2 regions of the Mycolicibacterium lutetiense genome follow, and region 1 is predicted to be linked to the other one. Evidence: predicted binding sites of a transcription regulator. Region 1 holds the regulator's gene; the other holds the start of a gene.
The links. Region 1 encodes LexA, which represses DNA repair genes until DNA is damaged. Its sites were predicted from a motif close to CGAACANNTGTTCG; they were not measured.
Positions count from the first base shown of each region.

Region 2: a site for LexA is predicted at 3,088-3,101, ahead of JOF57_RS13160 (HNH endonuclease signature motif containing protein). Genes of this name have one in related genera too.

Region 1 is NZ_JAGIOP010000002.1:989,619-995,700, forward strand. Features, by position in the region: gene JOF57_RS14070 (trypsin-like serine peptidase) at 1-70, opposite strand, end outside; gene JOF57_RS14075 (proteasome assembly chaperone family protein) at 239-1,264, shown strand; gene JOF57_RS14080 (alpha/beta fold hydrolase) at 1,302-2,324, shown strand; gene JOF57_RS14085 (PhzF family protein) at 2,352-3,038, shown strand; gene nrdR (transcriptional regulator NrdR) at 3,040-3,498, opposite strand; gene JOF57_RS14095 (LysM peptidoglycan-binding domain-containing protein) at 3,663-4,190, opposite strand; gene lexA (transcriptional repressor LexA) at 4,432-5,154, shown strand; gene JOF57_RS14105 (LGFP repeat-containing protein) at 5,202-6,082, opposite strand, start outside.
Region 2 is NZ_JAGIOP010000002.1:807,569-813,650, forward strand. Features, by position in the region: gene JOF57_RS13140 (ABC transporter permease) at 1-428, opposite strand, end outside; gene JOF57_RS13145 (ABC transporter substrate-binding protein) at 425-1,855, opposite strand; gene JOF57_RS13150 (4Fe-4S dicluster domain-containing protein) at 1,866-2,093, opposite strand; gene JOF57_RS13155 (GntR family transcriptional regulator) at 2,090-2,848, opposite strand; gene JOF57_RS13160 (HNH endonuclease signature motif containing protein) at 3,106-4,524, shown strand; gene JOF57_RS13165 (molybdopterin-dependent oxidoreductase) at 4,554-6,082, opposite strand, start outside.

The DNA.
Region 1 (6,082 bases):
AGGCCGCGGTCGCGGCAGCCAGCACGACTGCCGCGACGGTGAACTTCGCCATCCGGGTCCCACGCATCATCACGATTTTGCCCGATCGCGGAGATCACCGCCGGGATGCCTGCCCAGGCCCGGCGTGTTCGAACGCACAGGCGGGGCGGAACGAACCCGCCGACCGGGCATGCGGGACACTAGATGACACGGCGGTAGGCCGTCACCGCGTCCTACCGCAGCGAGGAGACAAAGCGAGATGACCGACAGCACCGACACCCCCGATCAGCACTACCAGCCCGACCAGAGCGGCATGTACGAGCTCGAGTTCCCGGCTCCGCAGCTGTCGTCGTCCGATGGCCGCGGCCCGGTGCTGATCCACGCCTTGGAGGGGTTCTCCGATGCCGGCCACGCGATCCGACTGGCCGCCGAGCATCTCAAGGACACCCTCGACACCGAACTGGTGGCCTCCTTCGCCATCGACGAGCTGCTCGACTATCGGTCGCGCCGGCCGCTGATGACGTTCAAGACCGACCATTTCACCAGCTACGAAGAACCCCAGCTGAACCTGTACGCGCTGCACGACGACGTGGGGACACCGTTTCTGCTGTTGGCCGGCCTGGAGCCGGACCTGCGGTGGGAACGGTTCATCACTGCGGTGCGACTGCTCGCCGGACAACTGGGCGTGCGACAGGTGATCGGGCTGGGCACAATTCCGATGGCGGTGCCCCACACCCGCCCGGTCATGCTCACCGCGCACGCCAACAACAAGGACCTGATCGTCGACCACACCCCGTGGGTCGGCGAAGTCCAGGTCCCGGCGAGCGTTTCCAACCTGCTGGAATTCCGCATGGCCCAGCACGGGCATGAGGTGGTGGGCTACACCGTGCACGTGCCGCACTACCTGGCGCAGACGGCCTATCCGCCGGCCGCCGAGGCGCTGCTGGCCGAAGTGGCCCGGACCGGTTCGCTAGAACTGCCGCTGGGCAAACTGTCCGAGGCCGGGGCCGAGGTGTACAGCAAGATCAACGAGCAGGTCGAGGCCAGCGACGAGGTGGCTCAGGTGGTGACCGGCTTGGAGCGCCAGTACGATGCGTTCGTTGCCGCACAGGAAAATCGGTCTCTGCTGGCGCGCGACGAGGAACTGCCCAGCGGTGACGAGTTGGGAGCCGAGTTCGAACGGTTCCTCGCCCAGCAGGCCGGTGACAAGCACAAAGACGACAAGTACAAAGACGGACGGGACGGCTTCGGCGACGGCTTCCCGAACGGCGACAACCACTCATAGGAAGCCCGACGCCGGGCCGAGGGCGAGGTTGACCAGCATGTCCGAGCGCAAACCCCATCTACGGACCGTTCGCGAGCTCACCCCGACGCTCGAATACCGCACGATCCACGGATATCGGCGGGCCTTCCGCGTCGCCGGATCCGGTCCGGCGATCCTGCTGATCCACGGCATCGGTGACAACTCCACCACCTGGCACACCGTGCAATCGGCGCTGGCCCAGCGGTTCACCGTGATCGCCCCGGATCTGCTCGGCCACGGTAGCTCCGACAAGCCCCGAGCGGACTATTCGGTCGCGGCCTACGCCAACGGCATGCGCGACCTACTCAGCGTGCTCGACATCGACCGGGTGACCGTGATCGGTCACTCGCTGGGCGGTGGCGTCGCAATGCAGTTCGCCTATCAATTCCCGCAGTTGCTGGACCGTCTCATCCTCGTGGGCGCCGGTGGAGTCACCAAGGATGTGAATGTGGCGTTGCGGGTCGCCTCACTCCCGATGGGCAGCGAGGCGCTGGCCCTGCTGAGACTCCCCCTGGTGCTACCGGCATTGCAGCTGTTCGGTCGGGCCGCAGGCACATTGTTGGGCTCAGCCGGGCTCGGCCACGACATTCCGGACATGCTGCGGGTCCTGGCCGATCTGCCGGAGCCGACGGCGTCGGCGGCATTCGCCCGGACGTTGCGCGCCGTGGTGGACTGGCGTGGCCAGGTCGTGACGATGCTGGATCGCTGTTACCTGACCGAATCCGTTCCGGTCCAGTTGATCTGGGGTGAACGCGATTCGGTCATCCCCGTCAGCCACGCCCAGATGGCACACGCCGCAATGCCCGGTTCCCGGTTGGAGATCTTCTCCGGAGCCGGGCATTTCCCATTCCACAGCGATCCCGACCGCTTCGTCGAGGTCGTCGAACACTTCATCGACTCGACCGAACCGTCGGTGTACGACCAGGATCGGCTGCGCAGTCTGCTACGCAGCGGCAGAAGCGAATCGGCGATCAGCGGGTCCTTCGACACTCAGCTTGCGGTACTCGACGCGATGGATGCAGACGAGCGCAGCGCAACCTGACCGGCGGATGCGACGTAGCATCGAATCATGGCCATCGGCGTCACCGTCTTGCGAGTATTCACCGACTCAGACGGCAAGTACGGCAATCCGCTGGGCGTGGTGGACAACAGCACGGTCGCTCCGGCCGATCGCCAGCGGATCGCCACCGAATTGGGCTACAGCGAAACGGTATTCATCGATCTTCCGCCGCCGGGCGGCAACTCGGCCACTGCCCACATCTTCACCCCGGTCGCTGAACTGCCCTTCGCCGGGCACCCCACAGTCGGCGCATCGTGGTGGCTGCGGGAGACCGGATCTCCGGTCAACACATTGCAGGTGCCGGCCGGGATCATCCAGGTGGAATACGACGGTGATCGCGCCGTGGTCAATGCCCGCGCCGAGTGGGCACCGGAGTTCGCCATCCACGACTTGTCTTCGGTCGACGAACTAATGGCTGCCGATCCCGATGAATTCGCCGATGCCGACGAGAACTACCTGTGGGCCTGGATCGATGAGGCGCACGGCACGCTGCGAGCCAGGTCGTTCGCCCCGCACCTGGGAATCCCCGAAGACGAGGCCACCGGTGCCGCGGCGGCACGGTTGACGGACTACCTGAGCCGGGATCTGACGATCATCCAGGGGAAGGGTTCGGTGATCGAGACCCGTTGGAGTCCGGAGGGCTGGGTTCGTCTCGCCGGCCACGTCGTCAACGACGGCACCACCCGACTGGATTGATCTACGCCTCGGCGCCGCGATGCGCCCGCAGCGCCTCGATCTCACGTTCGAAGTCCTCAGCCGACGAGAACGACCGGTACACCGAGGCGAATCTCAAGTAGGCGACTTCGTCCAGTTCGCGCAGCGGTCCGAGAATGGCCAGACCGACCTCGTTGCTGGGGATCTCTGGCGTGCCCAGACCACGGACAGCGTCCTCGACCTTCTGCGCCAAAACATTGAGTGCATCGTCGTCGACCTGCCTGCCCTGACAGGACCGGCGCACGCCGCGGATGACTTTCTCCCGACTGAAGGGCTCGGTCACGCCGCTGCGCTTCACCACAGCCAGCACCGCGGTCTCCACGGTGGTGAACCGGCGTCCGCACTCCGGGCATGATCGCCGGCGCCGGATGGCCTGGCCCTCGTCGGCCTCGCGGGAATCGACCACACGCGAATCAGGATGACGGCAGAACGGACAATGCATTACCGCTCCTTCGTCATGCCGCCGGACAACTAGTTCGAGCGTCCTTGAGCGTACCCGCGATGCCCACGGCAGACTCACCGCCGGGTCCAGTGGCATGTAGGTGCTCACTCCGGTGCCGGCCAGTGTGGCTGCCGGCCAGGACGATTCAGCAGACATTGCGCTGCTCAGCCAACCGGCGCGAGCAACGTCTGCCCGGGGTCGACTGCCGCGGATGCGAGTTGGTTGAGGTCACGAATCTGCTCGACGACCCGGGACACCGGGGCATCCGGGGCGACGCGGCGCGCCACCTGCTGCAGCGTCTCCCCCGATTTCACCTGCACCACCGCAAGCTCGGTCGGCTCAGGGCTTTCCATCCCCATCACCCCACCGAACTGGGCCACGAGGCCCAGCCACACCGTGATACCGGCGGCGACCAGGGCCAGCAACACCGTGGTCACCGGCGTGACGGGCCGGCTGCGATGGGATGCACGCGACATCAGCACTCCGGTTCCGCGGTAGCGGACCGCGCCGGCCGCGGGGCGGACCGGGGCCGGCCGCTGCACCCGGCGCACCGGCCTGGCCGCACCGGTACCGAAGGTGGCGCTGCCCCTGGTGCCGGCACCACCCCGAACCCGGGCGCGTTGCGGCGGGGACTGCGGCACGGCCCGAGCCGCGCGGGAACGGCTATCGGCGGGGATATCGATGATCGCCATCTGACTGCCTTTCGGTGGGACGGTTTCGCTCTTGTGTTCGAACATACTCGCTCAGATGTTCGATTGATAGAACATGTGATCGAACTGTTGCCAAACGATAGAACAGGGCACCGACAACCTCGGGCCACCGACCCCTCACGCGACCCGCAACCCGCCGCCACGCGCCCCACCAGCAGACACGCCCGCAACACGCGTCGAACACATGTTTGATTAATGTTCGACCAACGACTACATTCGCCCCATGAGCGACGACCGCAGCAGGGACGGAAACACCGACAGCCCGGCCGGATCGGACGGCGCGGGTCCACGCCGGGCCGAAGGCGGCCTCACCGACCGGCAGCGCACCATTCTCGACGTGATCCGCGCGTCGGTGAACAGTCGCGGCTACCCGCCGAGCATCCGCGAGATCGGCGATGCGGTCGGTTTGACCTCGACCTCGTCGGTCGCCCATCAGTTGCGCACCCTGGAACGCAAGGGCTACCTGCGTAGGGATCCCAACCGGCCACGCGCAGTCGACGTGCGCGCCTCCAACGATCCGACGGCCGCCGCGCTGGTGTCCACCGATGTGGCCGGGTCCGACGCACTACCCGAACCGACCTTCGTGCCGGTACTCGGACGTATCGCCGCCGGCGGCCCCATCCTGGCCGAGCAGGCCGTCGAGGACGTCTTCCCGTTACCCCGCGAACTGGTCGGCGAAGGGTCGCTGTTCATGCTCAAGGTCGTCGGCGACTCGATGGTCGATGCCGCCATCTGCGACGGTGACTGGGTGGTGGTACGCCAGCAGAGTGTGGCCGACAACGGAGACATCGTGGCAGCCATGATCGACGGCGAAGCGACCGTCAAGACGTTCAAGCGGACCCGCGGTCAGGTCTGGCTGATGCCGCACAACCCGGCATACGACCCGATCCCGGGCAACGACGCCGCGGTGCTCGGCAAGATTGTCACCGTCATCCGCAAGATCTGACCGGCAGGCAGGCCCGGCGGCACCGACTGGTTGCCGGGCCCTGCCGCTCAGTCCGTGCGCACGAATCCGTTCGTACGGGCGAATTCCTCACTGGCGAACCAGATCTCGGCCACTGCCTCGTCGTACTCGCTGCTGTCTGGCGACCAGTATCGGCCGGACCTGGTGTCCGCCTTGATCGGATAGCCCTCCGGCGCGCGGTTCGGGTCCTCCAACGGTAGGTGGATGGCGGTGGCACTGGGGATCTCGTCGAGTTCGATGGCGGCATGGCGCCCGCTGTGTGCCTCACTGCTGTAGGCCTCACCGCCGTAGGCCTCCGTGTCGGTGATGACGCGGGTGGGCGCGGTGTCCACGTTGTCCTGATCACCCGGCACACCCAGGCCGCTCAGCGCCGCGAAACCCCCGACTTCGCGCACCCCGCCGACCGGGCCGTTGAGTGACCCGGTATCCGTCAGGTCCTCGTCGACGAGCTCCGCTTCGATGTCATCGACGTCGTCGTCCTCGACGACTTCCTCGAAGTCGGCGTCGATGGGCGTATCGAGGTCTTCGTCGTCGAATTCGTCGTCCTCGAAATCGTCATCTTCGTCGTCATAGTCGGATTCGAAGTCGTCATAGTCGTCAAAACCCTGCTCCGGGTCGGCCAGCTGGGCGGAATCCTCCGGCGGTTCCTCGTCCTCGCCTGGCGCCCCGTGACCGCCGGCCGCTCCGTGCGGGGCGGCCCACTGACTGACCGGGATGGCGATATCGGTGGGCTCGTCGTACGGAGACGCCGCACCCGTCGATTGCTCGCCCGCCCCGACGAACCGCGTGGTCGTCGCCTCGCCGCCATAGGCAGCGCTCGGCCCGTAGCCGTCCGCCGCATCGGAGCCGCGATCATCGCGATACTCGTCGCGGTCGTACCCACCCGATCCGTAACGAGCGTCGGAGTACC
Region 2 (6,082 bases), 180 kb from region 1:
AACAGGATCGCCACCGGCACGATGGCGATCGCCGGGATCGGCCGGGCCAATTCGGTGAGCGGGCCGAAGATATCGGCGAACCATGCGGTGCGTCCCAACAGCACTCCGGTGATCACGCCAACCACCGCGGCGAGACCGAATCCGGTGAGGATCCGAATCAGGGACTGACCCAGATCCAACCAGTACTCCGGTGTCCCCAGCCGGTTCACCAGGGCCGCAGTGATTTCGGTGACGGTGGGCAGGGTGTCGAACCGCAGACCGAACCGCACGTCGTTGGTGGTCAACACCTGCCACAGGACGATCGCGCTGACCACCGACGCCAGGCGCACCAGGCGGTGAGGCCAGGCCGAGGGCGTCCGGCGGATAGGGCCGGCCCCCGGCCCGGCCGGAACGTCGACCGCGGCCGGAGCGGTGTCGGTGGCGGTCACACCGCACCTGCCAGCGCTTGCCGGTAGCCGACGATCGCCGCGCCGGGATGCACCGTGGTGTAGCGCTCGGCACCGGCCTGGGTTCCGAACGGCAGGTAGCCCTCGGTGCCCGGAGCGGGCAAGCGCACCCACACCGCCTTGTCGGCGAACCACCGGGTTCCCAGTTCGGCATCGGAGATATAGGCGGCGCGGACTTTCTTGCCCTCGCCTTCAGCCTGCCGGATCGCCTTGAGCAGGCAGACCGGCGTCGCGGCCACCGTGGTGGTATCCGAACCGTCGAGCCAGAGTTCGCCCGCGGTGGCCGGATTGTCGACGGCGCCGCCGCAGACCGGGTCGGTGCCGCTCAACGCCGACGGGTTGGTGTTGGAACCCAGCGCCTTGTCGTAGTCCTGGCCGCGCGCGGAGAACGCCGCGCGCAGCGGCCCGTCCTGCACGAAACCGGGCACCTCGAGGTCGGCGAAGTTGTCGATCGACTTCAGGTATGGCACATCGCCTTTGAGGGCGTCGATCAGCGACGGTTTGAGCGTGGTGTCGAACGAGGTGCCGCCCGGCCCGTTGTACAGGTAGACCACCTCCTGCGGCAGCCCGCTACCGTCGGCGACCAGACGGGCTGCCTCCAACGGCTTGGTGTTGAGAAAGTCGGTGGCATCCAGTTGGGCCTGCAGGAAGGCGTCGAGGACCTCCGGATGGTCCGCCGCGTACGCCCGGCGCACCACCACACCGTGCAGCGTCGGATAGTTCAGCTCGGCCCCGTCGTAGAGCAGCTTGGCCTTGCCCTGCTGGACCAACAGCCCGGGCCACGCGACGAACTGTGAAAGCGCCTGAATCTGGCCGGATTCCAGCGCTGATGCGCCCACCTGCGGCTGCTGGTTGAGCACTTCGACACCTGTCTTGGCATCGATACCGGCCTTTCCGAGCGCTTGCACCAGCATGCCGTGGCCCGCCGAACCGACGCTGGCCGAGATCTTCTCGCCGGCCAGATCGGTCAACGACTTGGCCGGCGAATCCGGTGCCACCACAACCATGTTCAGCGCACCCTTGGGGTTGTACCCGGTGACCGAGACGATCTCGGTCCTGGCGCGTTCGTTGGCCTGCGTCTTGGACCCGTTGATGAGCATCGGGTAGTCACCCATCGAACCGATATCGATCTTCTCGGCGACCATCTGCGCGGTGATCGGTGCGCCGGTGTCGTAGTCCTGCCACGTCACGTTGTACTTCGTGCCGGTGCGGGTGGTGATGTCGGCCAGTCGGCGTTCCAAATACCCCTGGGCGCGCAACAGCGTTCCGGCGGTGACGGTGTTGATGGTCTTGGACTGGTAGCCGATGACGACATCGACGGTGCCGGCCGCTTTCGTCGCCGAGTCCAGGGAGCAACCGGCGGTCACGAACGTGAGACCGGCGGTGAGGGCGATCAGGGCTGTTTTCACTTCAGGTCCTCTAGCGGATGAGGTAGGGCATGTTGACGGTGACGGCTCCGGTGGGACAGCGAGCCGCGCAGGGCCCGCAGTACCAGCACTCGTCGACGTGCATGAAGGCCTTACCGTTCTCGGGATTGATGGCCAGCGAATCCAACGGGCAAATATCGACACACAATGTGCAACCCTTGATGCACAGGGACTCGTCGATCGTCACCGGGACATCGGCGCGTTGGTTGACCAGCGTCATGCGTCTCTCCTAATAAGGTTGCCGCGCATGGTGATTCGGTCACCACGCATCCTGATGTATTCCAGGTCGACGGGCGTGCCGTCATCCAGGCTGGTCAGCCGTTCGGCCATCAGCAGCGCCGATCCGGCCGGCACCTGCAACGTCGCCGCCGAATGCGGGTCGGCCGAAACCGCTTCCAGGGCAAGGCTCGCTCCGCCTAGACGCCGCCCACTGACCCGTTCGATGAGCGCGAATATGTCATTGCTCTCCAGCGGGTGGCCGATCACCTGTTCCCCGATTGCGGGCGCCAGGTAGGTCAGATCCAGCGACAGTGGAAGGTCGGCGAGATAGCGCAGGCGCTCGATGAACACCACCTGTGTACCCGGCTCGAGTGCCAGCTTGCGCGCCACCGCGGGCGGGGCCGAGAGCCGCTGCACGGCACGGACTTCGTTACGCACGTCGCCGTAATCCTTGAAGGTCTCCCTCAGGCCCACCAGCGCGTCGAGTCCGTGATCGTATTTGCGGGCCGCCACGTGCGTACCCACCTTGGTGCCGCGGTCGATCAAGCCCTCGGCCTTGAGTACGGCGAGGGCTTCGCGGATGGTGTTGCGGGAGACGAAGAATTCGGCGGCCAGCTCCGCCTCGGCCGGCAGGGCGCCGTCGTAGGCGCCGTCATAGATCTGGTGCCGCAATACGTCGGCCACCTGGCGGGCCTGATCTGCGCGCGCACGGCGGTTCGGCAGGAATGCGGGATGGGCTTCGGGCTGCGACGACACGCCATCAACGTAAGGGGCGATTCGGGGGCCTCGCAGCGCGACGATTTCCCCGTCGGCGCAGGTTAACGGATTGCGCCGCCGACCGACGTAGAAGTACCTGGCGAAACCGTCCGTCGGGCTCGCATTGCGCCACCTCGGCGGTGACAAGAATTTACAAATCCCGATGATCGAAACGTCGCCAAAAAACTTTGGCAACTTTGGCCACATCAGTCCCGATCAGCGGTTTCTTGTCGGACGATCGAACTAGTGTTCGAGACATGATGGTCGGGTTTGTTCAGAACCGGAACGCGGTGCACACCGCGCTGGCCGGCTACCGGGCTGCGACCGCGTCGCTGGTCGATGCGGATTTCACGGGATTCGACACCGCAGAGTTGTTGGCGATGCAGTCCGAGCGCGAACAGCACGCCCGCACCGAAGCCATGATCGAACACCGCATCCAGTCCGCGCTGATGGCCCGCACCACCCCAGCAGAGATCGGTGCCAAGTCATGGACCGACGTCCTTGCCACCCGGATGAGGATCAGCCGCAAGGAAGCCTCACGCAGAGTGGCCGCAGCTGAGAACCTGGGCCCGCGATACGGCCTCACCGGCGAGGTGCTGGAACCAGCGCTGCCCGCGTGCGCCCAGGCGCTGCTGTCCGGGTCGATCAACACCGAACACATCACGATCATCGGCGACACAGTGGCGAAAACCGAAAAGTACGTCAGCCCTGCTGAACTCGCCCAGATCGAAACGGACCTGGTGATCGCAGCTACCCGCGACACCCCCGAAACACTGAAGGCCGCCGCCGACAAACTGTTGTATCTGCTCAACCAAGATGGCGACTCACCCGATGTCGCCGCCCACCTACGTGGCCTGCGTATCGGTAAGCAAGATCCCGACGGACTGGTTCATGTCCAGGGCTGGCTGGACCCCGAGGCAGCGGCATATCTGTCCACCGTCACCGGAGTGTGGGGCGCGCCAGGCATCAACAACCCCGACGATCCTGAGCCGCTACACAACCCGACACCCAACCCGCCCGAACCCGACGCCTCCCCCGACCATCAAGCGCAGAAGGAAGCGGCGGCCCGCGACACCCGGACCCAGTCTCAGCGCAACCACGACGCACTCAAAGTGGCGCTGCGCGAACTACTGATGTCCAAACGACTCGGCCGCCACGGCGGCCTGCCGGTCACCGTGGTCGTCTCCACCACCCTGGCCGAACTCGAAGCCGGGGCCGGGATTGCGGTCACCGGCTCGGGGATACGGATGCCGATGAAAGACCTGATCCGGTTGGCGTCCCACAGCTTTCAGTACCTCATCGTGTACGAGCACCACACTGCAGAGCCGCTCTACATGGCCCGCACCACGCGGCTGGCCACCAAAGCCCAACGACTCCTGCTCTACAACCGCGACCGCGGCTGCACCCGCCCCGGCTGCACCGCACCAGCCGACCACTGCCAGGCCCACCACGCCAAGGCCGATTGGCAACACGGCGGCCACACCGACGCCCCCGACCTCGCACTGAGCTGCGGACCCGACAACCGCCTGGTCGGACTCGGCTGGACCACCAGCGTCGACCCCGACACCGGCCGCATCCACTGGCACCCACCACCCCTGATGGATACCGCGCAAGACACCCTCAACCACCACTTCCGCCCCGAGGAACTCCTGATCCCCCCGGAGCCAGCTGGTTGACGGATCGAAACACCGAGCTCCAGCCGCGCTTACGAGCCTGCCGCGCTGACCGTGACCGGGATGCCGTTGAGTGCACCGTTTCCGGACGGCTCGTCGATGAAGTCGGGCAGCGACAGGACGTTGGTGTTCACCCCGGGTGCCGCGTTGGCGACACCCAGCCGGGTGCCCGGCCGGCCGTGTCCCCAGCCGTGCGGCATGGACACCACGCCGGGTTTGATCGCGTCGGTCACCTCGACGGGCACCACGATCTTGCCGGCAGTCGACGCCACTTCCGCGTTGTCGCCGTGGGCGATACCGCGCTCGGCGGCGTCGCGGCTGTGCATGAGCAGTGTGCACCGGTCGCGGCCCTTCATCAGCGAGCCCACGTTGTGTAGCCAGGAGTTGTTGGACCGCAGATGCCGCCGGCTGACCAGCACCAGATCATCGGAGGCACGATCGAGTCGCTCGGCCAATCGGGGCAGGTCGTCGAGCAGATACTGCGGTGCCACCCGGATCTTCTGGTCGGAGGTCCCGAGCACCTCGGGTACCCGGGGCACCATCGGACCGTAGTTGATCCCGTCCGGATGAGCCTTGAGCTTCTCCAAGGTCAGGCCGTCCGGGTTGTCGCCATACCGGTCGCCGAACGGGGCGGTCCGCAGCGTGAGATCGAGCATGCGTTCCGGGCCGCCATGGTCGTAGCGCTTGCGGATCTCGGCGCCGTCGAGCCCCTGGGTGAAGCACAGGTAATCGAACCAGCCGTCGTCGAGCGCGGCGATGTCGACGTCCTCGGCCGGAGTGCCGGTGCACAGCCCGGTCAACCGGATCAGAATCTCCCACTCCTCTGGCGCATCGGGATCCTCGCGATGGAAGACCGGCGGCGAGTAACGGGCGAAGCTGTTGATCGCCGCACCCAGCAGCAGATCGGCGGAATGCGGCTGCTCGAGCGCCGAGGCGCCGGGCAGGATGACATCGGCGTGCCTGGTGGTCTCGTTGAGCCACAGATCCACCGCGATCATCGCGTCGAGTAGCGGCAGCGCCTCGTCGAGTTTGTCGCCACCCGGAGTCGACAACACCGGGTTCCCGGCCACCGTGATCAGCGCCTTCAGCTGCCCCTCTCCGGGAGTGACGATCTCTTCGAGCATGCACGACACCGGAACCTGGCCCATCACCTCTTTGGCCCCGCGGACCCGGGTGCGGTAGCGGCCGAAGTTGGGCGCCCCGTCCTCCAGTCCCGGGATCGGCTGGCTGGTGACGGTCCAGGCGGTCGGAGTAGCGAACATTGCGCCGCCGGGGGTGTCGAAATGGCCTGTGACGATGTTGACCACGTCGACCAGCCAGCTGGCCAGGCTGCCGAACTCCTGATTGCAGGTGCCGATCCGGCCGTAAACCACCGCCCGGGGTGTGCCGGCCAGCTCGCGGGCCAGGCCGCGAATCCGCTCCGCATCGATACCCGTTACGGCAGAGACTCTTTCGGGCGACCAGTCGGCCACCACCTGTTGCAGCGCCGACACCCCGTCGAGGTGGCGCTCCAACTCGCCGAGGTTGGCCAGCCCTTCATCGAACACGGTGTGAACGATCC